One region of the Rhodococcus sp. PD04 genome, then DNA from elsewhere that is predicted to be linked to it. Evidence: riboswitches for the same ligand, from Rfam matches in the RefSeq annotation. Region 1 holds a riboswitch; each other region holds the start of a gene.
What was found. Region 1 has a riboswitch for cobalamin ahead of cobN (cobaltochelatase subunit CobN). Riboswitches for the same ligand answer to the same signal wherever they lie in the genome.

Region 2: another riboswitch for cobalamin. It lies ahead of metE (5-methyltetrahydropteroyltriglutamate--homocysteine S-methyltransferase); the one in region 1 lies ahead of cobN (cobaltochelatase subunit CobN).
Region 3: another riboswitch for cobalamin. It lies ahead of U9J23_RS26230 (ABC transporter substrate-binding protein); the one in region 1 lies ahead of cobN (cobaltochelatase subunit CobN).
Region 4: another riboswitch for cobalamin. It lies ahead of U9J23_RS26185 (ABC transporter substrate-binding protein); the one in region 1 lies ahead of cobN (cobaltochelatase subunit CobN).

What each region holds. Positions count from the first base shown of each region.
Region 1 covers NZ_CP142143.1:4,178,890-4,186,938, reverse strand. Annotated here, with positions in the region: gene U9J23_RS19190 (MFS transporter) at 1-712, shown strand, start outside; gene U9J23_RS19185 (TetR/AcrR family transcriptional regulator) at 713-1,261, shown strand; gene U9J23_RS19180 (precorrin-2 C(20)-methyltransferase) at 1,216-2,787, opposite strand; gene U9J23_RS19175 (precorrin-8X methylmutase) at 2,784-3,434, opposite strand; gene U9J23_RS19170 (cobalamin biosynthesis protein CobG) at 3,431-4,420, opposite strand; cobalamin riboswitch at 4,539-4,732, shown strand; gene cobN (cobaltochelatase subunit CobN) at 4,786-8,049, shown strand, end outside.
Region 2 covers NZ_CP142144.1:410,975-419,023, reverse strand. Annotated here, with positions in the region: gene U9J23_RS26175 (PepSY-associated TM helix domain-containing protein) at 1-1,321, shown strand, start outside; cobalamin riboswitch at 1,550-1,734, shown strand; gene metE (5-methyltetrahydropteroyltriglutamate--homocysteine S-methyltransferase) at 1,898-4,180, shown strand; gene U9J23_RS26165 (cobalamin-independent methionine synthase II family protein) at 4,210-5,424, shown strand; gene U9J23_RS26160 (bifunctional 2-methylcitrate synthase/citrate synthase) at 5,536-6,687, opposite strand; gene prpB (methylisocitrate lyase) at 6,687-7,601, opposite strand; gene prpD (2-methylcitrate dehydratase PrpD) at 7,603-8,049, opposite strand, start outside.
Region 3 covers NZ_CP142144.1:426,246-434,294, forward strand. Annotated here, with positions in the region: gene U9J23_RS26215 ((2Fe-2S)-binding protein) at 1-286, opposite strand, end outside; gene U9J23_RS26220 (ABC transporter ATP-binding protein) at 420-1,235, opposite strand; gene U9J23_RS26225 (FecCD family ABC transporter permease) at 1,232-2,335, opposite strand; gene U9J23_RS26230 (ABC transporter substrate-binding protein) at 2,332-3,528, opposite strand; cobalamin riboswitch at 3,565-3,687, opposite strand; gene U9J23_RS26235 (TniQ family protein) at 3,965-4,729, opposite strand; gene U9J23_RS26240 (ATP-binding protein) at 4,782-5,846, opposite strand; gene U9J23_RS26245 (hypothetical protein) at 5,843-6,238, opposite strand; gene U9J23_RS26250 (helix-turn-helix domain-containing protein) at 6,314-7,903, opposite strand; gene U9J23_RS26255 (TnsA-like heteromeric transposase endonuclease subunit) at 7,900-8,049, opposite strand, start outside.
Region 4 covers NZ_CP142144.1:419,102-424,853, reverse strand. Annotated here, with positions in the region: gene U9J23_RS26205 ((2Fe-2S) ferredoxin domain-containing protein) at 1-178, opposite strand, end outside; gene U9J23_RS26200 (ABC transporter ATP-binding protein) at 175-1,005, opposite strand; gene U9J23_RS26195 (FecCD family ABC transporter permease) at 1,002-2,072, opposite strand; gene U9J23_RS26190 (FecCD family ABC transporter permease) at 2,069-3,154, opposite strand; gene U9J23_RS26185 (ABC transporter substrate-binding protein) at 3,163-4,239, opposite strand; cobalamin riboswitch at 4,467-4,600, opposite strand; gene U9J23_RS26180 (hypothetical protein) at 4,819-5,337, shown strand; gene U9J23_RS26175 (PepSY-associated TM helix domain-containing protein) at 5,646-5,752, shown strand, end outside.

The DNA of each region.
Region 1 (8,049 bases):
CGTCTGGGTCCCGTACGAACTGCGCGTTCCCGTCCCCATGGTGGATCTGCGCGTCTCATCGCATCGGCCTGTACTGCTCACCAACATCGCCGGGCTCTTCGTCGGGTTCGCGGCGTACGCGAACACCCTCTCCACCACACAGCAACTGCAGCTCCCCGAGATCACCGGCTTCGGATTCGGTCTCAGCGCGGCGACCGCGGGTCTGTGCATGGTTCCGGGCGGACTCACGATGCTCGTCGTCTCCCCGCTGTCGGCGCGCCTGACCGCACGATTCGGCGGCCGCACCACTCTGTTCGCCGCAGGACTGCTCATGACCGTGGCTTACGGATTCCGCATGGTCTTCGACGACACCGTCGCACCCATCGTCATCGGGAGCGTCCTCGTCAGCATCGGTAACGCGATGGCCTTCGCGACCATGCCGGCGTTGATCATGGGTGCCGTCCCGCTCTCGGAGACCGCAGCGGCCAACGGACTCAACAGCCTGTTGAGGACGATCGGATCGTCGAGCATGAGCGCGGTGGTCGCGGCACTGGTCGCCGGACTCACCATGGAAGTCGCCGGGACGGTCTTCCCGGCCCACAGCGCCTTCGTGGCGATGTTCGGGATCGCCGGCGTCGCGACGTTCTCCGCTAGCCTGGCAGCCATGTTCCTTCCGAGGCATCGACCGTCGACGACGAGCGTCGCGGACGCATCCGTGGAGGCGAAGGCGTAGGTGACCGAGCGAACCACCCGCGACGTCATCCTCGACGCCGCACGACCGCTGTTCGCCGAGCGCGGATTCAACGGCACCACGATCAGGGACGTCGCCGAAGCAGCCGGTGTCTCACCGGCTCTCGTGATGAAACTGACCGGCAGCAAGGCCGAGCTCTTCCAGGCGGCAGCTCCGGACTCGCCCGGACTCGCCGAGGCCACGCGTCAGGACGAGCCGGTCGGGTACCGGATGGTGCGTGCGGTCGTCGAGCGACGGGATTCGGACGACTACGACTTCTGGGCGATGGCACCCTTCCTGATCCGTGAGGCGGCGGATCCGGCTGTGGCCCGCGCACGGACGAACGAGCGGGTCGTCGCCCGGATCGCGGCACTGATCGGGGATGACTCGGCGGCGCTGGTGCGCCCGCAGATGGTCGTCACCCTCCTGCTGGGGCTGGCGGGCAGCCTGAGGACGTTCGAGTTGCTGCCGCCCGACGAGATGCCCAGCGAGACGTTGATCGAGACCTACGGCCGGCTCGTCCAGTCGGTCGTCGACGATCCCGCACTCTGACCGTCGACCGATCGTTTCGTCCATACCGCACCCGAAGGCATCACGGAGGTGCCTGCAGCGCCGACGATGAGCAGGCATTTCATGTCGATGCTCGCCGGATCGAGTTTCTCGAGTGTCGTGACCTCGAGCGACTCGCCCGGCCGTCCCACGTCGCGTCCGATCACGACGACGGTGTCGGCCGGACGATGCTTCAACAGTACCGTTCTCGCGTCCGCAACCTGCGTCGTCCGAGACCGGGACGCCGGGTTGTAGATACCCAGGACGAGATCGGCCTCGGACACCGCGGCCAACCGCTTCTCGATCACGTCCCACGGCTTGAGTCGATCCGACAGGCTCATCACCGCGAAGTCGCCGCCGATCGGGGCGCCGGCACGCGCCGCCACGGCCTGCACCGCGGAGACACCCGGCAGGACGCGGATCGGCACCGATGCGTACGCACCGTCCTGCGCGGCCTCGAAGACCGCCGACGCCATCCCGAACACCCCGGCGTCACCACCGGAGACCACCGCGACCTTCTCGCCCGACAGCGCAAGGTCGAGAGCGAATCGCGCACGGTCGACCTCGACGGTGTTGCCGCTGGAATGACGGTGCAGGCCGGGACGCACCGGGACGCGATCGACATACGGTCCGTATCCGACGACGTGATCGACCTGTGCGAGTGCGTCGGCGGCCTCGGGGGTCAACCATTTCTCGTCCGCCGGGCCCAACCCGACGACGAGCAATTCGTTCGCGTCCGGGTGTGTCGCCTCGGCCGAGACGGACGGCCGTGATCGGTCGGCGACCGTCCGATTCCTCGGCGAGCGGTCACCAGCGGTGAGGATCACCGAGAAGTACGGCACCGCGTCGGCATCGACCTCGGCGACCGGGAGGATGCGTTGCCGATCCATCGACGCGCGTTCGACGTAGACGGCGTCGTCGAGGCGACCGGACTGGGCGAGAGCTTCCCGGACGGCGGGAAACGTCCTGCCCAGCTTCATGATCGCCGCACCATCGGTGTCGGCGAGTCGCCGTGCGAGCTCCGGGGCGGGCAGTGTGCCGGGCAGGATGGTGAGGACGTCGGTGCGCCGCACCATCGGTTCGGCGGCTGCAGCAGAGGCGGCGGACACCGAGGTCACCCCTGGCACCACTTCCGTCGGGTATCGCGGAGCGAGGCGGTCGTGCAGGTACATGTACGAGCCGTAGAACAGAGGGTCGCCCTCGCAGAGCACGACGACAGTGCGTCCCGCGTCGAGGTGGACGGCCAACCGGGCGGCGGACTCGTCGTAGAAATCGGCGATCGCACCGTCGTAGCCGCCCGGGTGATCGGTGGTGCCCGTCGTCACCGGGTACACCAGCAGTTCCTCGATCACGCCGTCAGGGATCAGATCGGCGGCGATCGATCGGGCGATGGAGCGGCCGTGCGTACCGGAGTAGTACGCGAGGACGTCCGCCTCGGCGATCAGCCGCGCAGCCTTGCGTGTGATGAGTTCGGGATCGCCGGGGCCGAGACCCACGCCGTAGAACCTGCCGGACACCATCTCGCTCATTCCTTCTCCTGCGCAAGTGCATTGATCGCGGACGACGCCATCGCCGACCCGCCGCGGCGTCCCCGGACCACCAGATGGGGGATCTGCAGCCGATGGTCGAGCAGCGCCTCCTTCGACTCCGCGGCGCCGATGAAGCCGACGGGAACACCGACGATCGCCGCCGGTCGCGGGGCGCCGTCGTCGAGCATCTCGAGCAGGTGGAACAGGGCGGTCGGGGCATTGCCGATCGCAACGACAGCCCCCTCGAGGCGGTCGGCCCACAGCGACACCGCCGCCGCGGAGCGGGTCGTGCCCCAACGTTCGGCGAGTTCGGGGACACGTGGGTCGGCGAGCAGACACATCACGTCGTTGTCGGCGGGCAGGCGCGTGCGGGTGACCCCCGAGGCCACCATGTTCGCGTCCGTGAGGATCGGCGCACCAGCGTTCAACGCTTCGCGTGCGGCCGGAACAAGATCGGAGTGGATGACGAGATCCCGTGCCAGATCGGTCTGTCCGCTCGCATGGATCATCCGGACCGCGACCTTCTCAGCATTCACAGGGATTGCCGACAGATCGGATTCGGCACGGATCGTCGCGAACGACCGGACGTAGATCTCGGCGCCGTCAGTGACGTAGTCGTACCGGTGCGGGGGAGGTCGAAGACTCACGGGGTGCTCCTGGCGAAAACGAGACGGTGAGACGAGTGCGGTGCGCCGCAGGCGCGTTCGCATCCGACGACATGAATTCGGGAATCGATGGTATTTCCGGCGACGATCCGGCGAGCCAGTGCTCGGGTGTCACCTTCGGCGAGGCTACACCCGGGTGCTCCCGTGCACGCCGTCACCCGCTGCCACGCCGAATCCGGGGCCGTCTCGAGGCCGGTTCCGCGCAGCGCAACGAGATTCGATCCGGACGGAAATATCAAGCCGCGCCACGGCGTGACGACCACGTCGCGATCGGGCAGCACAGCGACCGTGGCGGGGGTGAGAATTCCCAGCGGGACCAGCACCGATACCGCGTCACCGAGCACGCCGTACGGCATCGTGGGGGCCGGTGGGCGCGGTACGGGAACGGTACCGCCGAGTTCCGCTCCCGCACGCGGAAGTTGACGCACGTGCCAGACCGACCCGCGGATCCCGACGAAGCGGCGGGCGAGTCGCAGGAGCATCCCCGGCGTCTCCGCGAGCGGTACCGTCGGCCCGTCGAGTCCACCCACGATGATTCGCGCGGTCCCGTCGCCGAGTGCGACGGCGGTCAGATCGCACCTCAGCGATGCGATGTCGCCGCGACCGTCGTCGATGCCGAACAGGAACCGGCCCGGCAGCTCTGCGAGGGCGGGATCGGCGCACAGTGCGGCATCGAATTCGCGAACGAGAGGCCGGACGTCGGCGAGTCCACCCGCGAGCCCCGACAGCGGTGACGCGACGATGTTCCGCACCCGTTCGTGGCTCGCCGACGGAAGCAGGCCGGCCGCGGCGACGGCGTCGGCCAGCCCCGCGGGGACGGCCCCGCACTCGTCGAGTTCGATACCTCTGAGCTGCAGATTTCCTCGAGACGTCAGGTGTACGTCGCCGTCGGCGTAGGCGATCGACGCGGTCGACAGCGCTCGGAGTGCACCGTCGGGTATCTGCCCTCCGGGCACACGCAGGCGCACCAGCGCACCGTCCGCCGCGACATGCGGGCGAAGAATTCCGGGGCACCGATCGGGAGGGAGAGGAGGTGGCAGAGCATCCACGGACGCACATGGTTGCACACCTTTCCGGCCGGGTGCGCTACTCTCGGCTTGCCGTGGTGCTCGGGAAGCCGGTGGGAAACCGGCGCGGCCCTCGCCACTGTGAGCGGATAGTTGCTCGCCCTCGTCCGTACCGGTCCGCCGGTGCGGAGGCCACTGGATCTCGGTCCGGGAAGGTCGGTGGAGCAGCGATGACCCGTCAGCCAGGAGACCGGCCACGGCACGTGAGGTCCACGAGGGTTTTGGAGACTGAACATGGCTGTACGCCTGTGTTTTCGGGTTGCGTCGTGACGCGCCTGACTTTGTTGTCGACGTCCGACACCGACCTGTTGTCGGCGCGGTCGAGCGGCGCCGACTGGGTGCTCGGCAACCCATCGCGCCTCGACGTGTCCACCGAACTACCTGCCCTGCTCAGCGGATCAGCCCTGGTCGTCGTGCGGATCCTGGGTTCCGCCCGCAGCTGGCGCTCGGGGCTCGACACCGTGCTCGCCGCCGGGGTCCCGGTCGTCGTCCTGGGCGGTGAGCAGACGCCGGACGCCGAGCTCATGGAGTATTCGACGGTGCCGATCGGCGTTGCGGCCGAGGCGCATCGCTATCTCGCGTACGGCGGTCCTGCCAATCTCGGGCAGCTCCATGCTTTTCTGAGCGACACCGTGCTGCTCGGCGGTGACGGTTTCGAACCACCCGCCGAGCTGCCCGAATGGGGTGTGCTCGACCGTCCCGAACCGCCCGACGGCGAGCGGTCGCCGCGCGTCGGCGTGTTGTTCTACCGAGCGCACCACACCAGCGGAAACGTGCAGTTCGCACACGATCTCGCCGACGCGATCGACGCGACCGGCACGGCTCGTGGCGTCGTGATTCACTGCGCGTCACTGCGCGGTGCTCCGGACGGCTTGCTCGCCGAACTCGGCACCCTCGATGCGCTGGTCGTGACGGTGCTGGCGGCCGGCGGCACCCGACCTGCCGCTGTGAGCGCGGGAGGCGAGGACGAGGCGTGGGACGTCGGGGCGCTCGCTGCGCTCGATATCCCGATCCTGCAGGCGCTGTGCCTGACGTGGAGTCGCGACGATTGGGCGGAATCGGACGACGGTGTCTCACCGTTGGATTCGGCCACCCAGATCGCAGTGCCCGAGTTCGACGGGCGCATCATCACGGTGCCGTTCTCGTTCAAGGAACTCGGCGCCGACGGTCTGCCCCGCTACGTCACCGACCCGGAACGATGCCGCCGTGTGGCCGGTATCGCGGTCGCGCACGCGCGGCTTCGGCACGTACCACCGGGGCAGCGCCGGATCGCGATCATGCTGTCCGCGTACCCCACCAAGCACTCCCGCGTCGGCAATGCCGTCGGTCTCGACACGCCGGTGTCGGCGATCCGGTTTCTGCGCGCTCTGCGCGATGCCGGATACGACCTCGGCGACGGCTTCCCGGGCCTGGACGTCGAGGACGACACCGAGGCGGGAAACGCCCTCATCCACGCCCTGATCGATGCCGGCGGACAGGACGAGGAGTGGCTCACCGCCGAACAGCTCGCCGGAAATTCGGTGCGGGTGAGCACCTCCGACTACCTTCGGTGGACCGACGATCTACCTGCCGAGCTCACCGATGCCATGGCCGAGGCGTGGGGACCGGCGCCGGGAAGGCTGTTCGTCGACGGAGACGCCATCGTGCTGGCGACCCTGCAGGCCGGCAACGTGGTGCTGATGATCCAGCCGCCCCGTGGATTCGGCGAGAATCCGGTGGCGATCTACCACGATCCCGACATGGCGCCCTCGCACCACTATCTCGCCGCCTACAAGTGGGTCGAGCACGGTTTCGGTGCCGACGCCGTGGTGCACCTGGGCAAGCACGGATCGATGGAGTGGCTGCCGGGCAAGAACGCGGGTCTGTCCGCGGCGTGTGCAACCGACGCCACGATCGGGAACCTGCCGCTGATCTACCCGTTCCTCGTCAACGACCCGGGCGAAGGGGCACAGGCCAAGCGCCGCGCCCACGCGACGATCGTCGACCACCTCATCCCACCGATGGCGCGTGCCGAATCGTACGGCGACATCGCTCGCCTGGAGCAGCTGCTCGACGAGTACTCGAACATCGCCGCGATGGACCCGGCGAAACTGCCCGCGATCCGCGCGCAGATCTGGACGCTCATCCAGGCCGCGAAACTCGATCACGATCTCGGGCTCGACGACCGCCCGCACGACGCCGAGTTCGACGACTTCCTGTTGCACGTCGACGGCTGGTTGTGCGAGGTCAAGGACGCACAGATCCGCGACGGACTCCACATCCTCGGCGCCGCACCGACCGGCGAGGCACGGGTGAATCTCGTGTTGTCGATCCTGCGGGCCGCGCAGGTGTGGGGCGGTAAGAGCAATGCCGTCCCGGGCTTGCGCACTGCGCTCGGGTTGAAGCCCGACGCCCCATTGATCGAGGTCGACCGGGTCGAAACCGTGGCGCGGTCGCTCGTGCAGGCCATGGAGGACGACGGCTGGAACGCCGGGTCGTGCGCACTCATCGTCGAAACCGTGCTCGGCCATCCCGATTCCGAGGTCGAGCGGGTGCTCGCCTTCGCTGCCGACGAAGTGGTTCCCCGCCTCGCGGGCACGACGGCCGAACTCGACGCGGTGCTCCACGCCCTCGACGGTGGATACGTCCCGGCCGGACCGTCCGGCTCACCTTTGCGCGGCCTGGTCAACGTGCTGCCTACCGGACGCAACTTCTACACCGTCGACCCGAAGGCCGTCCCGAGCCGCCTCGCCTACGACACGGGTGTAGCGTTGGCGGACAACCTGATCGAGCGGTACCTCGCCGACACGGGGGAGTACCCGCAGTCGGTCGGCCTGTCGGTGTGGGGGACCTCGGCGATGCGCACGGCCGGCGACGACATCGCCGAGGTGCTGGCGCTGATCGGGGTACGGCCCGAATGGGATGCCGAATCCCGGCGCGTGAAGGAACTCTCGATGATCCCACTCGAAGATCTCGGACGCCCGCGCATCGACGTCACAGTCCGGATCTCCGGTTTCTTCCGCGATGCGTTCCCGCATGTCATCGGGATGCTCGACGACGCGATCCGCATGGTCGCCGCTCTCGACGAACCCGACGAGCAGAACTTCGTGCGAGCCCATGCTCGGCGGGACGAAGCCGAACACGGCGACGCCGACCGTGCGGTGCGGCGCATCTTCGGATCGAAGCCCGGCTCGTACGGTGCCGGCATCCTGCAGCTCATCGACTCCGGGAACTGGCGCACCGACGCCGATCTCGCCGAGGTCTACACCGCGTGGGGTGGCTTCGCCTACGGGCGTGGGTTGCACGGTGTTCCGGCCGCCGACGACATGCGTGCGAACTACCGGCGGATCGCGGTGGCGGCGAAGAACACCGACACCCGCGAACACGACATCGCCGATTCGGACGACTACTTCCAGTACCACGGCGGCATGGTCGCAACGGTGCGAGCGCTGACGGGCGCCGACCCGAAGGCGTACATCGGCGACTCCACCACCCCCGATGCGGTGCGCACCCGATCACTGGCGGAGGAGACTGCACGGGTGTTCCGCGCG
Region 2 (8,049 bases), on a different replicon from region 1:
CTACGCGATCGCCCCGACCCTCGAACAGGTGCTCTACCGCGACCTGCTGCACGTCGATTCCACCGGTCCGGCACTGCCGCTCGCCGAGCAGGTTCGCGCCGCACAGCAACTACGCCCGGACCTGACCGTCTCGGCGGTACGCCCGGCATCCGAGGTCGGTGAGACCACCCGGGTGCTGTTCACCGATCCGTCCCTCGGTGAATCCGAACGCACTGCCGTGTTCATCGATCCCGCGACCGCCTCGTCGACCGGGGAGTCGGTGGTCTACGGCAGTAGCAGCGCGCTGCCGGTACGCACCTGGATTTCCCAGCTGCACCGGCACCTGCATCTGGGTGAGCCCGGCCGGATCTACAGCGAACTGGCCGCCTCGTGGTTGTGGGTCATCGCTCTGGGCGGGGTGTACCTGTGGGTGCAGCGCTACCGCACCCAGCGCACCCGCACCCGGCAGTCGGCGCGACTGTGGACCTTCGACCGCACAGCCCGGGGCCGCAACCGCACCCTCGGCTGGCACGGCACCACCGGCATGTGGATCGCGGTCGGCTTGATCTTCCTGTCGGCCACCGGGTTGACCTGGTCCACATATGCCGGGGCGAATGTGGGCGAGTTGCGTACCGCGTTGAGCTGGACCACCCCGACGCTCGATACCACCCTCGGCGTCTCGGACACCGCGCCTGCAGCCGGTGGACACGACGGCCACGACGGCCATACTGCCGCTGTTGCCGATGCGGGCGCACTCGGTCGCAACGTCGGCGCTCTGGACCGCGTCCTTGCCGCCGCTGCCGAGCATCGGGTCACCGAACACGTCGAGATGAGCATCCCGGCCGACGGTCACACCGCCGTCACCGTCACCGAAACCCGCCAGCCCTGGCAGTTCGTCACCGACGCGGTCGCGATCGACCCGGCCACCGGGGCGGTGACCGCCACCAACACGTTCGCGGACTGGCCGCTGGCCGCCAAACTCACCACCTGGGGCATCGCCTTGCACATGGGCATCTTGTTCGGGCTGTTCAACCAGCTGGTGTTGCTCGCTCTCGCGGTCGCGTTGGGCACGCTGATCGTGCGCGGCTACCAGCTGTGGTGGCAGCGTCGCCCCACACGCGGATCGCGCCGGGTGGCGCGCCCACCGCTGCGTGGGACGTGGCGACGCCTGCACCCGGTCACCGTCGTCGCGGTGGTCGCTGCTGCGGTGACCGTCGGGTGGTTCGCTCCGCTGCTGGGCCTGAGCCTGCTCGCATTCCTGCTCGTCGACGTCGCGGTCGGTCTCCTGCGGCGCCGGCGTTCGCCCGAGCACTCCCCCGAGGCGACCTCCGCGACCGGCTGAGTCTCGCTGTCTCCGGCTCGGCGGCTCGGACCCTTCCACCGGGTATGGGCCGACCGGGCAGTCCTCACACTCTCGAATTCGTAGGCAGAGGAACGCATTCCGGGCTTGGTAGAGCGTCGTCGCGCCCACGCATGCCGAGGAAAGAGGCGATCCTTGTATAGTCGGCGCTGCGATCGGTTCGCCGCATGTCGTCGTGAGGAGCCCCGAAGACCTCGTGTGCGCGCCGAAGCACCCGATGCCGACAGGTATCGGGTGTGAGAGGGAACCCGGTGGGAATCCGGGACTGTCCCGCAGCGGTATGCAGGAACGACCGCCGTCACCGAGCACTGGACCAGCAGGGTCCGGGAAGCGACGGCCACTAGGTCCGTCCCCGACGCAGTCGGGAATGGGTGCCTGCAAGTCCGAAGACCTGCCGATCGTGTCGGGCACGCCGTGCCCGACGGTATGCCGCCTCGTGGAATGGGCGCGCGCCGATCGGCAACACCTTCGACCACGGGTCGAGAACACGGGGCTCGTATCGGGATGCGCGTTCGTCGGGCGGTAGACCACCCAGCGACGAACACCGGAGAAAACCTGATGTCTGCTCCGACAGCATCCCCGTTCACTGCCACCGTACTCGGCTCCGCACGCATCGGACCGAACCGCGAATTGAAGAAGGCCACCGAAGCCTACTGGGCCGGGCGCCTCGACCGCGCGGGTCTGGAATCGGTTGCCGCGCACCTGCGCGCCGACACGTGGTCACGTCAGCACACGGCCGGGCTGGACTCGATCCCGGTCGGAACGTTCTCGTTCTACGACCACGTCCTCGACACAGCAGTCATGCTCGGGGCGTTGCCTGCCCGGGTCGCGGGTAACCCCGACGACCTCGACCGTTACTTCGCCGCCGCTCGCGGCACCGACGAGGTCGCCCCGCTCGAGATGACCAAGTGGTTCGACACCAACTACCACTACCTCGTCCCTGAGATCGGACCCGACACCGTCTTCGAACTCGACGCCACAAAGATTCTGGGTGAGATCGCGCAGGCACGCGAGCTCGGTGTGCCCGCTCGCCCCGTGGTCCTGGGTCCACTGACGTTCCTGCTGCTGTCGAAGCCCGTCGACGGGCAAGGACCGTTGCTCGACCGTGTCGACGAGCTCGTTTCCCTCTATCGGGACCTGTTGGCGCAGCTCGCCGACACCGGGGTCGACTGGGTACAGCTCGACGAACCGGTGTTGGTCCGCGATCTCGACGCACCTGCCCTCGATGCGATCGGACGGGTGTACAACGCGCTGTCTCAGTCACAGAAGCGGCCGGCGATCCTCGTCGCGTCGTACTTCGGCAGCCTCGGGCCGGCGCTCGAGCGGCTCGCACACACCGGAGTCGAAGGCCTCGCCGTCGACCTGGTAGCCGGTACCACCACCGGAATCGCAGGTCTGCCCGAGCTCGCCGACAAGCTCATCGTCGCCGGTGTCGTCGACGGCCGCAACGTCTGGCGCACCGACCTCGAACAGGCATTGGCGACGCTGGCCACACTGCTCGGTTCCGCAGCCGACGTGGCGGTGTCGTCGTCGTGCTCACTACTGCACGTGCCGTACACGATCGATGCAGAACCGGATCTCGACGAGTCGCTGCGCACGTGGTTGGCCTTCGGCGACGAGAAGGTCTCGGAGATAGTCACTCTCGCTACCGCTCTGCGTACGGGGCGCGACGCCGTCACCGACGAACTCGCCGCTGCCCGTACCGCCGCGCAGGTACGAGCGTCGGATCCGCGTCTACGCAACGATCGGGTGCGCGGTGTCCTCGCCTCGATCTCCACCGATCGCACCCGCACCCCCGCCGATCGACGGCGCGAGATCCAGCGTCGCCATCTCGATCTACCACTGCTGCCGACGACCACGATCGGCTCGTACCCGCAGACGACCCGCATCCGGGTGGCCCGTGCCGCGCTGCGCAAAGGCGAGATCGACCACGGCGAGTACGTGCGGCAGATGCGCGACGAGATCGCCGAAGTGGTTGCGCTGCAGGAGGAAATGGGACTCGATGTCCTGGTGCACGGCGAACCCGAGCGCAACGACATGGTGCAGTACTTCGCCGAGCAGCTCGACGGATTCTTCGCCACTGCCAACGGCTGGGTGCAGTCCTACGGCACGCGCTGTGTGCGGCCGCCGATCCTCTACGGCGACGTCGCCCGCCGCGGCCCGATGACCGTCGACTGGATCACCTACGCCCAGTCCCTCACCGACAAGCCGGTCAAGGGCATGCTCACCGGCCCGGTGACGATCCTCGCGTGGTCGTTCGTCCGCGACGATCAGCCGCTCGCCGACACCGCCGACCAGATCGCCCTCGCGATCCGCGACGAGACGGTGGACCTGCAGGCCGCCGGGGTGCGCATCATCCAGGTCGATGAGCCTGCACTTCGTGAACTCCTGCCGCTGCGCTCGTCGGAACAGCCCGAGTATCTGAAGTGGGCGGTCGGTGCGTTCCGGTTGGCGACGTCCGGTGTCGCCGACTCCACGCAGATCCACACCCACCTGTGCTATTCGGAGTTCGGAGAGGTGATCGAGGCGATCGCCGAACTCGACGCCGATGTCACGTCCATCGAAGCGGCCCGCTCGCACATGGAGGTCCTCGGCGATCTCGACGCCGCGGGCTTCGAACTCGGCGTGGGGCCCGGCGTGTACGACATCCATTCGCCGCGGGTGCCGAGCGAGGACGAGATCACCGCATTGCTGCGCAAGGCTCTGCAGGCAGTGCCCGCCGAGCGACTGTGGGTCAACCCGGACTGCGGGCTCAAGACCCGCGGTACGACGGAGGTCACGGCCTCACTGGCAAATCTCGTCACCGCTGCCGCCACCGTGCGTGCCGAGCTGAACCGATAACTACCGCACTACGAAGAAGGTCGTCGACAATGTCCACCCATATTCGCACTACCCATGCGGGAAGTCTCCCGCGCACCACGGCCCTCGTCGAAGCCAACCGAGCACGACGAGAAGCGGCAGACGGCTTCCGCCTCGATACCTCCGAGGAGTTCGCACAGTTGCTCGGCGACGAGGTGACCGCGCTGGTTCGGCGCCAGGTCGACCTCGGCATCTCCACTCCCGGCGACGGCGAGTACGGCAAGGCCATGTCGTCGACGGTCGACTACGGCGCCTGGTGGTCGTACTCGTTCCAGCGACTGTCCGGCCTCGAGTTGACGGACGGCGGACCGTTCGGCAGTGCCCCGGTCCGGTCGACGCCCGGCAACGTTCGTCTGACCACCTTCCCCGACCGGCGCGACTGGACACTGTTCGCGGAGGCGTACGGCGATCCCGACAGCGGCGTGTCGGTCGGGAAGGAGGCACCCCTCTTCCCTACGGCGACGGGACCGGTCACCTACATCGGACACGACGCCATTGCGTCGGACATCGCGAATCTGAGGACCGCGCTGGCGGCCGCAGGGGTCGAGAACGGATTCATGACGTCACTGTCTCCCGGCAGTGCCTCCCGGATCGGCAACGAGCACTATGCCACCGAGGAAGAGTTCATCTGGGCATGCGCGGATGCCATGCGCGAGGAGTACAAGGCAATCATCGACGCCGGTCTGATCCTGCAGATCGATGACCCGTCCATCGCCGAGAACTGGGACCAGATCAACCCCGAGCCGACGGTCGAAGACTACCTGGCTTTCACCCGCATCCGGGTGGAAGCGCTGAACCACGCCCTGCGGGGTCTGCCCCAGGACCGGATCCGCTTCCATCTGTGCTGGGGCAGCTGGCACGGTCCGCACACCACCGACCTCGAATTCGAGTACCTCGTCGAAACCATGCTGGACATCGACGCCGGTTCGTACTCGTTCGAGGCCGCCAACGTCCGTCACGAACACGAGTGGCGGGTGTGGGAGGACGTGAAACTTCCCGACGGGAAACAGATCGTGCCCGGCGTCATCGGTCACGCGACGAACGTCGTCGAACATCCCGAACTCGTGGCCGACCGCATCGAACGGTTCGCGAATCTCGTCGGTCCCGAGAATGTGATCGCCTCCACCGACTGCGGACTCGGCGGACGCATTCATCCTCAGATCGCGTGGGCCAAGCTCGAATCCCTGGTCCGAGGCGCGGAGTTGGCGACGAAGCGCATCGCATGACATGACCGCAAACGATTGGGCCCGTAGCGTTGAACGCTGCGGGCCCGATCGGGAGCATCCCGGGGTCAGGAGACGGTGACGGAACTACCCGGGAGGCCGTTCGAGCGAGTGTCAGGCCACGATCGACCGCTGCGGCACCCCCGTGTATTCGCTCAGCGGACGGATGAGTGCGTTGGACTCACCTTGCTCGATGATGTGCGCGGTCCACCCGGTGATACGGCTCATGACGAAGATCGGGGTGAACACCTCGATGTCGAAGCCCATCAGGTGGTAGGCCGGCCCGGTGGGGAAGTCCAGATTCGGCTCGATGCCGGTGGACTCCGCCATGGTCTTCTCGAGAATTTCGTACATCTGCACCCACTTCTCCCCTCCGGTGAGGGCGGCAACCTCGAGGAACGCCGTCTTCATGGTCGGCACCCTGGAGTCACCGTTCTTGTACACCCGGTGCCCGAATCCCATCACCTTCTCTTTGCGGGCGAGCTTGCCCCGCAACCATTCCTCGGCACGTTCCGGTTCACCGATCTCGAGCATGTCGTGCATCACGGCCTCGTTGGCGCCACCGTGCAACGGCCCCTTGAGAGTGCCGATCGCGGCGGTGACGGCACTGTAGATATCCGACAGCGTCGAGGTCACCACGCGCGCAGCGAACGTGGAGGCATTGAAACTGTGCTCCGCGTACAGGATCAGCGAAACCTCGAAGGCCCTGACGATCCGCGGATCCGGAATCTCCCCGAAGCACATGTTCAGGAAGTTCTCGGCGAATCCGAGCGAGTGGTGCGGCGGGATCGGATCCAGGCCGCGCCGCCGACGGTGGTCGGCCGCCACGATCGTCGGCAACAACGCCATCATACGCAGCGCCTTGTCCCGCTTGGACTTCGGATCGTTGTCCCATTCCTGGGGATCCTCGGCGCCGAGATAACTGATCGCGGTGCGTACCACGTCCATCGGATGGCAGTTCTCGGGCATCTTCGCCACCAGAGACAGCAGCGACCGGTCGGCACGCCGACTCGCCCGCTCACGCTGGCAGAACAGCTCGAGCTGTCGATCGTCGGGAAGTTCCCCGTTCCACAGCAGGTGGGCGACCTGCTCGAAGCTGCAGCGTGCTGCGAGGTCCTGCACGGCGTAACCGCGGTAGGTGAGCGAGTTGGTCTCGGGCACCACCTTGGAGATGGCGGTGGTGTCGACAACGACACCGGCCAGTCCCTTGTAGATGGTGGGGACAGCAGAATCGGTCGTCTGCGAACCGTGGTGGGCAGCTGTCATCACTGACTCCTCGACAAAGTGAAGTTGAAGACTCCGGAATCGAACTCGTTGTAGCGCTCGTACTCGAGCAACTCGTACAGCCTCGAACGCGTCTGCATCTCGTCGAGCAGGGTTTCCTGAGTGCCCTCCTCGGCGATGACCCGCAGTCCACGTTCGATCGCGCCCATCGCCAACCGCAGAGTGGTGACCGGGTAGATCACCGCGTTGTACCCGATGGACTCGAGCGCCTGCGCCGGGATGAGTTGGGACTTGCCGAACTCGGTCATGTTCGCCAGCAGCGGAGTGTCCACCGCGCCGCGGAACTTCTCGAAGTCGGCACGAGTGTGCAGCGCCTCGGTGAAGATCAGGTCCGCTCCGGCGTCCACGTAGGCCTTCGCACGCTCGATCGCGGCATCGATACCGTCGATGCCGGCGGCGTCCGTGCGAGCACAGATCACGAAGTTCGGATCCCGCCGCGCGGAGACGGCGGCACGCACCCTGCGCACCATCTCGTCGGTCGGCACGATGGCCTTGCCGTCGAGGTGCCCGCAACGCTTCGGGTTGACCTGGTCCTCGAGGTGCAGGCCGGCCACCCCGGCATCTTCGAGGACGGTCACAGTGCGAGCTGCCGACATCGGCTCACCGAATCCGGTGTCCGCATCGACCAGCACCGGCACATCGGTGCAGCGCGCGATCTGGGCGCTGTGTGCGGCGACCTCGGTGAGGGTGGTCAGGCCGATGTCCGGCAGACCGAGCGCGGCCGAGAACGCGCCTCCCGAGACGTAGACCCCTTCGAAGCCGATCTCCTGGACCAGCTTGGCGGTCAGCGGATTGATCGCACCCGGGAGCCTGGTGATCGACTCGGAAGCCAGCGATGTGCGGAGGGCGAGACGTTTGTCGGCTGCGGAAGTGACAGCGGCGATGAGACCCGTCATGTCAGAACAGTCCCTTCGGCGACTTCGGAGCGCGGGCGAGAACCTCGTCCGAGACGGTGAAGGTCAGCTGGTTCAGCTCACCGGCGGCCAGTTCGGGGGTACGCTGTGCGACGTCGAGGAAGCGGTCCTGCTCGGCCGGGTCCACGACACCCTCGGCGAGGGTGCGGAACTTGGCGATGTACTGCTCGCGGGAGAACGGACGCGCGCCCAGCGGATGCGCATCGGCAACGGCCAGTTCGTCGACTATCACCTCGCCGCTCTTCAAGGTGATCTCCGCGCGCGCACCGAACGCCTTCTCATCGGGATCGGTCGAGTGGTAGCGGCGGGTCCACTCGGGATCCTCCGCGGTGGAAATCTTGCGCCATAGTTCGACGGTGTCCGGCCGCTGCGCCCGCTCGGGGGCGTAGGAACGCTCGTGATGCCAGGTGCCGTCCTGAAGCGCGACAGC
Region 3 (8,049 bases), on a different replicon from region 1:
TACCCCACAGCAGTCCGGCTGCGGCCTTGTTGGACCATGAGTCGACGAGCGGTCCGATCTGCCGGTCGAGCACCTCCACGGCGACACCGTCACCGAAATCCGGTTCGGTGATGTGCAAGTGCAGCCCGCCAGCGTTCCGCCACAGGAGCAGCTCGGGATCGAGCCGGACACACCGTCCGGAGTCGACGACGGAACCGATCGCCATCGACCACAAGCGTGCGACGTAGCCGAAGAAGAGGGTCGATACTGCCACGCGCGGTTCGGCGGTCCCTATCCGTGCTGCCATGTCGGCCACCAGAGCGTCGCGGGTCGCGGGGGTGCGTAGCTCGGCGGTGGGACGCCATCTGTCGTCGGCAGGGCCCGTGCTTACGCGGAAGTACGGGCCCCACACTGTAATTCGCTCAAGAGTCCCGATCGCATCAGACACGGTTGTTCTCCGCTTCCAGGTCGAACACCATCCTGCGAGGATCGAACCGCATGCGTCCACGATCGAACGCCGCCCCGATACGGCCAGATTCGGCGAGGGCAGCGGGGGTGTCGCAGGTCAGGGTCCGGTCGGCGTCGAGCAGCCACATCCGGTCGGACACCCGGAACGCGAGTTCGAGTTCGTGGGTGGACATCACGACCGCCAGATTCTGCTCGCGTGCCAGGCGTCCCAGTACATCGACGAGTTCGACGCGTGACGGAACGTCGAGGAACGAGGTGGGCTCGTCGAGTACCAGCAACGACGGATCCTGGGCGAGCGCCCGGGCGGCGAGAGTCCGTTGTCGCTGGCCATCGGACAGTTCGCCGAACTGACGGGACGCCAGGGGCGTGGCTCCCACAGCGTCGAGGGCCCAGTCCACCGCAGCCCGGTCCTCGGGGGACACCCGGGCGCTGGCCGGCAGGTGCGGCGTCCGGCCCAGGGCGACGAGTTCGCGCACGGTCAGCAAACCCGGGTCGATGCGATCGGTGAGGACCACCGAGATGCGGGTCGCGAGATCGGCGGGGCGCACCGTGGCGAGGTCCTCACCGTCGACGAATACCTGTCCGCCCAGAGGCGGTTGCAGCCCACACAGCGTGCGCAGCAAAGTCGATTTGCCCGCGCCGTTGGGTCCGACCAGCGCGGTCAGTTCGCCCCGTCGAGCAACGGCGGTCAGGTTCGCGGCGATCTTGGTGACCGTGTTCGCGCGGAAGGCGCGACGACGGGTGTAGCCGATGGTCAGATCCCGCAGTTCCACGCCGGCGGGGGTCACAGCGCCGCTCCCAGTGCTCCGCGGCGCGAGCGGATCAGGACGGCGATGACCACGGGTGCCCCCACGATCGCTGTGACGGCGTTGAGGGGGAAGACGGTGTCGGTGCCCGGCATCTGGCTCACGATCCCGCAGATCAGTGCCAGCGCACCACCGAGTAGCGCCACGCCCGGCAGGAGTACGCGGTGGTCCGAGGTGCCGAACGCCATGCGCGCCAGGTGCGGAACGATGAGGCCGAGGAAGCCGATGGGGCCACAGAAGGCCGTGGTGGCACCGGCCAGCAGGGCAGCGGAGATCACCGTCGTCAACCGGACGATGCGGATATCGATGCCCATCGAACGGGCGTATCCCTCGCCGAGGAGCAGAGCGTTCAAGGCACGCACCGTCAGCAGGGCAACGGCGATCCCCCCGAGTACGACGGGGACGAGCAGCCTCAGATCCGACCAGGTCGTCGCCGTGAAGCTGCCCAACCCCCATACCAGGAACTGCTGGCTTCGTTGCGGATCCGCATAGACCAGCAGGACGGATACCACCGCGGTGGTCGCCGACCCCAGCATCACACCGATCAGCAGCAACGTCACCGCGGATTTCACCCACCGCGCCAACACCACGATCAGCAGAAGTACCGCGGCTGCGCCGAGCGCCGCGGCGATCACCACCCCGGCACGGCCGAGGCCCGCCAGCCCTGCGGTGAACCCGCCGGCGCCGCCACCCCCGGCGACCACCACGACAGCGACACCGAGACTGGCACCGGAGCTCGCACCGAGAATGAACGGGTCGGCCAGAGCGTTGCGGAACAGCGTCTGCATCTGCAGGCCCGCGATCCCGAGAGCTGCGCCGACCGCAAGGGCGGTGACGGTGCGCGGCAGGCGCAGATCGCGTATCACCATGTCCCAGCGCGTATCTGTCGCGGAGCCGCCGGACAACACCCTCACGGTCTCGGCGAGCGGGACTGTCACCGATCCCAGGGTCACCGACAGTACCGTCGCGACGGCGACTGCGACCGCGAGAGCCACGAACACGACGGTGACGCGGCCTGCCCGAGGTGATGCGTCCAGCCGCCTATCGACCGCGGGCTCGGGTGTCTTCAGCACGGCGGTCATGCCGGCAGTTGCCGATAGAACGTGAACTCGTGGTCGGGCAGGAGATCGGGATGCAGGATCGCGACGAGATCCGCCAGGATCAGGTCGGGACGCAGCACGCCGCGCTCGTAGAAGTCGTTACCGCCGTTCGGTCCGAGTGCCTTGTTCGCGTTCCAGACCCGGCCGGTATCGACCGCGGCGAGCGATCCGTAGCGTTCGTCGTCCGCGAGAGCGTCACCGATGGAGGTCCAACTGTTGACCACCAGCCAGGTCGGAGCGTCGGCGGCCTGCGCGACCACGGCTTCGAAATCGAGGGGAAGCGAACCGGTGGTCGTCACGTCCTGCCACGGCCACTGCGCACCGGCATCGCCGAACAACCGGCCCATGTAACTGCCGCCGGAGGACATGTACCAGGTGCCCTGCGACATCCCGCCGAGCAACACGGGCACGGTCTCGACGTCGGCGGCCTTCGCCGCGACGTCGAGATACCGGTCGCGGATACCGTCGTAGACCTCGGCGGCCCGAGCTTCCGTGCCGGTGAGCGCAGCCACGACCTTGATCCACTCGGCTCGGCCCAACGGGGACGCCTCGAGCCATTCGGCGTTGGCGACCACGCCGATCCCGGCCTCGCGCAGCTGCGTGTAGGCGGGGTCGTCGGTGCCGCCGGTCATCACCACTTCGGGTGCGGCCAGCACGACGGCCTCGGTGTCGATCGAGGCACCTGCTGCGTATTCGGCGATGTCACCGGAGGCGATGCGCTTGATCACGGTGGTGTCGGAGACGTACGAGCCGTTCGAGACGCCGGTGAGCACATCGAGTTCGTCGAGCGCGGTCACCAGTGGCAGGTGGGTGGTCGAGCCGGAGTACAGGCTCGTGATCGGCACCTGGATCTGTTGGGCTTCGGCCAGCTCGCCCGCCAGCTCCGGGGCGGGTGCCCCGCACTTGACCAGCACGTACGACTCAGGTTTTGCGCCCGTGAACGGTTCGTTCACGGTGAGCACCTGGTAACTCTTTTCGTAGGTAATGGAGAAGTTCTCGGCGTCGACGATCTCGGACTTGTCGGGGAAATAGTCGACCGACGGGTCGAAGTCGGTGATACACCCGTCCGAGGCGGCGTTCTCGGTATCGGATCCCGCCGTCGAACATCCTGCGAGCAGAAGGCTCGCGGCGGTCAGCGCGATCAGGAGCTTCGGGAAGGCTGCGCGTACACGCATGGCGATTACGCCCTCTCTCGGGGAAGTCCGCCCCGGGCAAGGAGGTACGGCGACGTGAGTATCTGGCTCCCGGAGATCGTTCTCCGGTCACAGTGGCGGGACCGCGCCGGAATCACACCGGCTTCCTCGGGCGTCGTCGCAATGACGTGCCGAAATTAGCACACCCTGTCAGATGGTCGGTTTTGCCCTTTGTGCACGGTTAGGCACGACGGCGAGACATGAGGTGTCATGCAGGGACAGGGCCAGACCCCGCTTGAAAGTTCGAATGCCTCGGCCCAGCTATCGGTGTGAGGTCGGCAGGAGCCCGATTGCTGTGGGCGCGTGCTCTCGTGTGTTTCGGCCAGACTCCCGTTACTCCGCCCCACGTGTGCGGCAGAACTCCGACAAGCGAGGAGCATCAGGCATGTCGACGGAACGAATCTCGTCCCTCAGAACATCAGACTGCTCCCTTGCTTGAGTGAAGTCCGACTGCTGCGACGAGTCGCTGGCACAGCCGGTCGAGGGCTTCGATGATGGGTATATCGACGGTGCCGTAGTGCAACTGGCGGCTCGGTTGCCGGTCGGCGAGGGCAGCGAACTCGATCAGATTCTGTTGGGCCGTGCACATCTTCTCCGGCGCAGACAGCGCTGGGACATCACGCAGGTCGTACCGGCAGAGCGGCTGCACACGTCCTGGTCGCTGGGCGGGGTCGCGGGGGCGGCGCTGCGGACATCGCCACGGCACCGCGATATTGCCCATCCATGTGGTGCCGGTCCACGGAACTTGCCCGCACCCGGGACACACCGTCCGCAGATACACCTGATGGCGCAGGCAGATCGGCAGCAGCGGATTCGCCCAGCCTGCGTGCCACCACGGATCTGATTCGACCAGACAGCGGGGACAGTACCGCGCCCCCGCGGGATCGGGTCGAATCTGGCAGTGGTGAACCAGGTAGCGGGCCGCGGCGGCATCGATCGGTGTCCCCCACAAAGCGAGCGACAGCTCACCCATGGGGACGCCGAGGTAAGCGGCGATCCGCCGCTGATTCGCGCTCAGGTAGTCGAGAACGCGGTGATAGGCGACCGGACCCTGCACCACCTGCAACTCCCGCAGAATCTGCAGCGGAGAGAGCCGATACCGCGCACCGACGCGCATCAGCCATCCCGGCAGGTACTCACCGCGGTGCAGGTGCACGGTGATCGGCCACCGCTCCACCCACATCGCCACGACTGTCTCTGGACCTCGGGTGGTGTCGGGTCGAGGTGCGCTGGGCTCAGCCCGTGCGGGCAGCGGATTCGCTGGCATTGTCGACGGTCGCGGTGGTGATCAGCTCGGCGGTGACGGTTTCGACGCCGGTGGCGATCGCGAGATACGAGACGCGGTCGAGCAGGTTCGTCAGCGACGCGATCCGCCCTTGGGTGCGGCGGTGCACCAGCCGGGCGTGCTCGCACAGCATCCCGGCGCGGGCGTCGGCGAGGATGAGGTGGTCTTCGGCGGTGCGCAGCAGCGCGAGCCAGCCGCGCATCCCGGTGTCGGTGTCGATGCTGAACGGGGCGACCGGGCAGCGGGTGGCGCGGCGGCTGGTCTGGGCGTAGACGGTGTGCTCACCGAGCAGGCCTTCGTCGAAGAAGCGTTTGGCGGTCAGATTCACCCCGACGTAGACGAAGGTGGCGGCCATGTCGTTGGCCAAACCCTTGAGATGGTTGGACACCTCCAGGCCGTTGCGGTGCCGGAAGTCGACGAAGTGCAGATCGTCGAGCACGATCAACCGGGTGCCGCAGGAAGTGACGCAGTCCACCGCCAAGGCCCCGAGTTTCGAGGTGGAGGCACGGTCCACGGCCGGGTGGCCGTAAAGCCGCAGGATCTGCTGGTTGAGGCCTTTGAGGGTGACCCCGGCGCTGAGCGGGATGAACGCCACCGGCCACCGTTGATGCCCCTCCACGGTGAGGGGTCCTTCGCGGCGGAGAACACGGCGGTGGAAGTCGCGGGCGTAACGGGTGGCGATGGTGGTCTTGCCGAGACCGGGCTCGGCGTCGATGACCACCGAACCACGCAGCTTGTCGCCGTCCCGATACGCCGAGGCCATCACCTGATCGCAGATCCCGTAGGCAGCGGTGAGTTGACTGGTCTTGATCGTCGGCAGGTTCGCGTTCCACACCATCCGGGATTCGTTGTAGTCCTCGCGGTCCTCCTCCGACAGCCGGGACATCGCGGGGCGCGAGAGGATCTCGAACGGCGGGCGGGCCGGGGCGGTGACGAAGGCGTGCCATCCCTGTTTGCGGGAAAGCTGGTAGCGGGCGGTGCCATACGTCGTCAGCCAGGTGGCCCAGGGGTTCATTCGTCGAACACCTCGAAGATCTCCTCGTCGGGATGCTCCGCGTAGTACCGGTCGAACACGTCGATGTCGTCGACCACCTCCAACCGGTGAGATCGACCGGCGGCGAGTCCGTCGAGCAGCTCGGCGACTCCCGGCACGGACGCGGATTCGCGTTCGTCGTCGAAACCGGTCGGCTGTCCCTCGAGGTTCGCGCCTGGGCGGTGTGCGCTCAGGCGGCGGGCCAGGGCGCGGTCGCGGCGGGTCGCGACGTCGTCTCGACTCCACGCGAGCAACAGATCCCGTACCGCGGCGGCGGGATCGAGGTGGCGACGCTCGCGCACGGCGACGCGTTTGGCGTAGTCGGCGGCGTCCTTGCTGAACGGCTGGTTCAGGCAAGCGCCGTGCTCCCACACCAGCTGATGCCAGCGGTGGGTGTCCGGGTCCTGGAACCAGGCGTGCCGGATGTCGTGGTTATCGACGAAGATCGGTCACTTACCGGCGTGGACACCGACGTACGGGGAGCGGGCGGTGCGATACAGGCTGAGCCCGGGGCCGTCGTAACGCAACCCGTCGACCTCGACGCCGTAGTGCTGGATCGTGCGCCACCGCACATCGAGGAACTCGTACGCCAGATCCGGATTCGCCGGCAACAGCAGACCACCGGATTTGGCGACGCCGATCTCGAACATCTCACTCGGCGAGAACCCCACCCGCGGCAGTTCCGGTACGCACAGTCCGTCGTGGCGGGTGTGGTGATAGACCCGGCCCACCCATTCCCGGATGATCTGCTCGAGCTCACTGGCGTAATAGAACGCGGCGTCTTCGACGTCCTTGCCCCGCGAGTAGACGTCCGGGCCCTTGTAGGCGGGCAGGTGCTGCAGCAGTGATTCGCGCAGGGTACGGAAGAAGCGTTCAACGGTGGGTTTGTCGGTGGGCTTGTGCGGGATCGCCGGCTGGACGGTGATGCCCAGTCGGGCGCACACCCCGATCACGTGCGAGGACAGGTACTGCTTGCCGTGATCGACGACGATCGCTTCGGGCAGACATGCCGGTAGATCCCCGATGCGTTGCTGGGAGATCCCGTCCGGGGTTTCGGTGCCGACGAGCAGGTTTCGTGGCACCCCGTGATACGGCCAGACCTGATCCGGATTCGCGTCGGTGTCGCGGGCGGGAGTGATGCACTGGTACAGCACATTCGCCACGTCCTGGGACCGCGTCGACAGCGGTGTCAGGCGCAGGCCGAGGATGCAGCGGGTGTACAGGTCCATCGCCACGGTCAACTCGACCCCGACCCAGCGCATGGTGACCGGTTCCATCGCGAACACATCCAGGGGCGTGGTGTCGAGCACCACGTACTCGCCCGGACGGGTCGCGCGTAGCCGGCCGAGGACACCGCGGGGCCGATCGGCCACCGAGCGGCGGCCTTTCGCGCTGCCGAACGCGTGCCGCCCCTTCGACAGTGCCTTGAGCCGTTTGTAGGCGGTACTCTTGCCCGGCACCGGCACGACCCCTGGTCCGTATTCGGCCTCCAGTTCCCGGGCGATTGTGTCGATGACTGCGCCCATCGTCGGGGTCGAGGCTGTGACGTAACGGTCGAGCACTCTCACACATGCGGTGTCCCACCGTGGGTCCACGCCGAGGGTGTATCTGTTGCGGACACGGGCGTCGACCAAACCAGCGATGCCACCTGTTCGGTACTCGGCGATCCAGCGCTGAAGGGTCCGCACCGACACGCCGAGTTCTTCGGCCTTTGCTCGCAGTGTCGTTTTGAGCGGTGCTGCATCGCTTCCAACGGTTGTCAGTACGCAGCGAACCTGCTCGGCTCGTTTCTCCAGTTCATAGCGCTGCGTCGCGGTCAACGACGACAGCACGACGGCGGCGGGATCCAGATCAGGATCATTCGTCGCTGTCGGCGTGGCCATCGCACTATTGCGTGCACCGAGCTCGGCGATCGTCATCCGCTGCAATGTTTCACCAGATCGCAGAACGACCTCTGCGCCGGACAATCCGACGACTTCCCACGAGGAACCGTCGACCCACATCTGCACGCCCAGCCGAAGTTCGAGAACATTCGTCATGGTGCGTCCCTCACGGCCGTCAGTACCGACTGCCCGGACAACGGCACCAACAGATCCACCGACCAGATGCCAGACCACAACATCGCCAACACCGCCAACCGGCCGCCGGGCTTCTTCGCGGAGGCACTGACCTCGTCGAGGGTCAT
Region 4 (5,752 bases), on a different replicon from region 1:
CGAGCAACTCGATCCGTGTCACCCCTCGGTCGGCGAGTTCGGTCAGCACTGTCGACAGTGCGGGCTCGGCGATCTGCAGGAAGGCGAGCCGCGCGCCCGCTCCTGTTGCGGCGGCCTCCAGCTCCCGGGCGGCGTTGACCTCGCGGATCGACATGCCGACCAGAACGCGCCCGGTCACCGGGCGGCCTCGATGTCGACCGACCGGTGGGGTAGGACCAACGGTGTGCCTGCGACGGGATCGGTGATCACGGTGGCCTCCACACCGAAGACGTCGCGCACCACCTCGGGAGTGATGACTTCGCTGGGCGGTCCGGCGGTCACCAGCGTCCCCGCTCGCATCGCCACAAGGTGATGGGCATAGCGACTGGCCATATTGAGGTCGTGCAACACCAGCACGATGGTGCGTCCGAGCCGGTGGTTGAGGGAAGCGAGCAGGTCGAGCACCTCGATCTGATGGGCCAGGTCGAGGAAGGTCGTGGGCTCGTCGAGCAGCATGATGTCGGGATTCTGGGCCAACGCCAGCGCGATCCACACGCGTTGGCGTTGGCCACCGGAGAGTTCGTCGATCGGGCTCTCGGCCAGTTGGTCGACGCCGGTCGCCGCCAGTGCGGCAGCCACCGCCTGCTCGTCTTCGGCACTCCACTGGCGGAACCACCGTTGATGGGGATGCCGGCCCCGGCCGACGAGATCGGCGACAGTGATGCCGTCCGGGGCGAGGGGCTGCTGCGGCAGCAGACCGAGGGTGCGGGCCAGCGTGCGCGCCGGCATCTCGGTGAGCTCGGTACCGTCCAGAAGGACTCGGCCGTGCTGCGGCGACAACAGGCGGGCCAGGCCCCGCAACAGTGTCGACTTGCCGCACCCGTTGGGTCCGACGATCGCCGTGATCCGGCCGGCAGGCAGGCTCGTGCTCACCTGGTCGACGATCAGCGAGGAGCCGTAGCCCAGGCTGAGCTGCTCGGTCGTCAACGAGACCGACGGGGTCGCGTGTGCTGGCTGCGGTGTCATCCGGCGGCTCCGATGCGGTGGGCGCGGGCGAGGAGATAGAGCAGGACCGGCGCTCCGAGGATCGCCGTGAGGACTCCGACGGGCATCTCCGCCGGCGCGAAGATCGAGCGGCCGGCCAGGTCGGCGCTGACCACCAGGAGGGCGCCGACGGCGGCAGAGGGCGCAAGGCCGACCTGCCGCTCGGCGAGGATGCGGCGGGTGATCTGTGGTGCCACCAGCGCGACGAAACCGATGGGGCCGGCAGCTGCGGTCGCCATCGCGGCGAGGACCACTGCGATCAGGAGCAACAGCACCTTGCGGCCTTGACCGGTTCCGGTCAGGGTGCGGGTGAGATCGTCGCCGAGCTCGAGCAGCCGTAGGTGCCGCGACATCGCGATCAGGACCGGGACCGTCGCCGCCAGCGCGATGAGGATGATGGTCACGTGCAGCCCGCTGCGATTGGCCAGGCTGCCGGTCAGCCAGGCGGCGGCACTCATGGCTCGGTGGATGTCGGAACGGGTGAGCAGATAGGAGATGGCCGAGGAGAGCATCGCCGCGACACCGATCCCGACCAGCACCAGCCGGAAGCCGTGCAGACCGCGCCGGTAGGCGATGAGCACGATCATCAGCGCAGCGAGGATCGCGCCGGCCAGCGCACCGAACACGAGTTGCAGACCGCTGCCCCCCACGATGAGCAGCACGGTCAATGCGCCCATCGCCGCCCCGGAATTGATGCCGATGATGTCGGGGCTGACGAGCGGATTGGCGGCGATGCGCTGCAATATGGCCCCCGAGAGCGCAAAGGCTGCGCCGACACCGAGCCCGGCCAGTGCCCGGGGCAGGCGGTCGCCCAGCACGACCTCGCGCTCGATGAGGGTGCCTCCGCCGCCCACGATGGTGAGGGCGTCGGAAGCCGAGATCGGGTACACCCCGAGGACCAAGGAAGCCGTGGCGACCGCAACGGCGGCCATGCCGGTGAGGACGGTGAGCAGCACCGAGGAGCGGCTGATCCGAAAGGAGACCGGGGTACCTCGCGGGGCCACCAGGAGCGTGTCGCGGGTTGGACCGCGGCGCACCGGCGAACTCATGTGCCGACCACCTTGCGGTTGCGGACCAGGTAGAGGAAGAACGGGGCGCCGACCAGGCCGGTGATGATCCCGACCTGCAGCTGTTCGGGCTGGACCAGGAGGCGTCCGAGGATGTCGGCGATCAGCAGCAGCATGGGCGCGAGCACGATGGTCCAGGCGAGCACCCAGCGGTAGTCCGAGCCCGTGATCATCCGTGCGATGTGGGGTACCACGAGCCCGATGAACCCGACCGGACCTGCGATAGCGGTGGCGCCACCCGCAAGCAGAACCACGGCGAGAGCCCCCGCGGTGCGGTCGACCCACACACGGGTACCGAGGCTGCGGGCGAGATCGTCACCCAGAGCCAGAGCATTCAGCGCGCGGGTCAGGCCCACAGCCAGGACGACGCCGACGGCGATGAACGGCGCTACCGCGGCCAGAGCTTCACTGTCCGAACGGGTCAACGATCCCACCACCCAATAGCGGAAGTCCTCCATCGTGGAGGCGTCCTGGAGCGTGATCATCGTGGTGACCGCGCCCAGGAGCGCGGTGAACGCCGACCCGGCCAGAGCGAGCTTCACCGGCGTGGCACCACCCAGACCGAGCGAGCCGAGCATGTAGACGAAGACTGCGGCCACCGCAGCTCCTGCGAAGGCGAACCACACATAACCGGCAGCGCTCGTGATGCCGAGACCGACCATCGCCGAGACCACCGCCAGCGCCGCGCCGGCGTTGATGCCCAACAGTCCGGGTCCCGCCAAGGGGTTGCGGGTCAGACCTTGCATCACCGCGCCGGCGACGCCGAGCGCCATCCCGGCCAGCAGGCCGGTTACGGTCCGCGGGATGCGGATATATCGCACCGCACGCTCGACGTCGCTGTCCGCCGAGCCTGTAACGGCCTCGACGACGTCGGAGAGGCTGACCGGCAGGGTGCCGAGCAGGACCGAGCCGAGGGTCACGGCCACCAGAACAGCCGTGGCCACCGCGAGCCCGAGTAGGCGAGTACGGTTGCCGCTCAGCAGGCCGGAGCGCACGACAGGCGCGCCGGCAGCCGTGGCCGGACCGTCCGCAGATCGCTCGGGGGTCGTTGCCGCCGTCGTCACCGCCTACCTCACTCGCCCCCGTCTTGTCCGGTCTCGTCCTGGATGGCCGGGGCCAGGTCGGGGTGCAGCAGCGAAGCCAGCAGCTCGATTGCATGGGCGATGCGGACTCCGGCGGCGCGGTCAGCGAACAGGAACGGATGCACGGCACCGTTCTGCACCGCCGACAGGCCCGCGAGCGCCGGGTTCTGCATGATCGTCTGCGCCTCCTCGGCGCCGTCCTGGCGGGTATAGGAGGCGTCGCAGCAGGTGCTGGTCAAGATGACATCGGGGTCGCGACGGATCAGCTCTTCGAGGTCGATCGCGACGTGGCGTCGCTCGACGAGGTCGGCGAAGGCGTTCACGCCCCCGGCCTGCGCGATGATCTGGGTACCGAAGTCGATGCCACCGGCGACGCGGATGCCACCGCCCTCGTCGAGTAGGACGATCGCGACGCTCGGGCGGTCCGCCCCGGCCAGCACCTGGTCGACCGCCGCGATGCGCTGCTGTTGATCGGCAATGACCTGCTCGGCGCGCTCCTCGACGTCGAACAGGGCCCCGAGGTCGCGCAGGTCGTCATAGATCGTCTCGACGCTCACGGTGGCGGGGTCGATCGCCTCGTCCGACAGTCCGTCCGCGCTGGGGCACAGCGGGCTGAGGATCCAGCTCTGTATGCCGAGCCGGGTCAGACTCGCCCGCGTGCCGAAGCTCTCGTCGCCGGCGCCGTCTTCGGTGAACACGTTGTTGTAGCCCGACAGGATGAAGTCGGGCCCGGTGGCCAGAAGCGCCTCACGACTGGGGAGCTTCTCGACGTACGGCACCTGCTCCTGGGCATCTGCGTACTCGGGCAGAACCTGAGCGTCGAGGAAGGCGGTCTCGATCAGGCGGTCGCTGATGCCCAGCGCATGCGCGATCTCGATGGCCGGCTGGTAGGCGGCATACACGCGCTCCGGTGGCGCTTCCACGGTGACGTCGATCCCGCAGTTCTCGACGGTCATGGAGTCGGCCGACGCGGCGGTCTCCTTCTCGTCTGCGCCACATGCGCTCACGCTGATCAGCGTCAGACATGCGGCGGCGACGGTCAGCGTCCGACGGTTCAGCGGAGTCATGCGACGGCCCTCCTTTCGAGGCGCTGGGGGAATCGGCACTCGGGCAGGATCGAGGCATGGAGGGTGCGGGTCGCAGCGACCTGATCACTGATTCCGGGTGCGTGGGCGATCGCGATGGCGCGCCCTTCGACAGGATCCGGACGCCGAGGAGGTACAGCGGAGACAGAATGGGAGAGAGATGGGTGCACGGCTTCGCGCAGCCTTTCTCGGGGTAGGCCGCCCCGATGCCGAAAGGTACGAATGGGGTGAGTATCTGGCTCGCAGACGCTTGTCGAAGCGCCGCTCACAGTGGCGGTACCGCGCCGGATTCACACCGGCTTCCTCGGATCCCATCGTGATGGACGCACTGAGGCTAGCAGGAGCCGACCATGCCCGATTTGCCGGCTCGGCCGAAGTAGGGGCCGGGGGCGGTGCAGGTCGGTGGTGGTGCAACGCCACTCGAAGGGCGTAGCGGTTGTGTCCTGTTCGACGCCGGTACCACCGCGGTGCGGGAGACCGAGCTCATCGCCCTGCCCTGTCGCGAAACCGGAGGAGAGACCCGAGGGGCATCAACGCTATCCTCGCGGGGTGGACTCACGGATGCCGGTGCTTGCGCAGGTGCGCGGTGCTGCCGTGGGGTCGGTGTCGGGGGCGGTGAGTATCGCCGCCCATGGTGTGGCCGGTGGCGGGATGCCGCCGAGCCAGTCGGCGGTGGTGTTGCTGCTGGCCGCGTGCGCCGGCGTCGGTGCCGCGGTCGCCGCCGTCACCGTGCGCGATCGGAACTGGTTGTTTCTCCTCGCGGCACTGACTGCCGGGCAGGTGGTCGGGCACACCACCCTCACGGTGGTCGACGACCACGCGCACGGGCTGGAACTGTCGCCCGCGATGATCGCCGCCCACCTTGCCGCTGTTGCAGTCTCCGCCGCTGTGGTGCGCGCCGTCGAAGATGCGTGTCTGCACGTGTTGGGGGCGTTCACCCGCGTGATGCTGGTGCTCGTTTCTGTCCCGCCGGTGCGGACCGTGGTGTGGTCGGCGACCCCGGTCTATCGGGCGACGCTGTCGTTGTGGTTGTTGGCCGGCGCCGCCGCCGGTACCCGCGGACCGCCGACCGCGGCGTAGCCGACCTTCCCTCCCTGATCCGCCTGCTGCGCCGTCCCCGGCGCGGGAGAGCACGCGATCGCCGAGGGGTGGGTCCGACTTTCTTCTTCCGCCGCCCCGCCTCCGCCCCCTGATAGGTGCCGGGTGTAGGGCGTGCGTGCCCTCAGCGGCATCGACCGGATTCGATCTGCCAAGTCCCCTCGATGCCCGCTATTCCTGACGGTCACCTCGCCGACCGCATCTCCAGCGGTGCCCGTGCTTCTGCGCGGACACCGCCGAGAAACGCGCACACGGTGAGCACCTCACGACAGCCGAATCGAGACACACTCATGTCCGTTCCCGAACTCGACCGCGGCACCATCGCCGCGGACAATTCTGCCGCCGAGCCCGCCCGGCCTGCGGCGCAGGATTCTTCACCGCCGCGCAGCATGCGGCC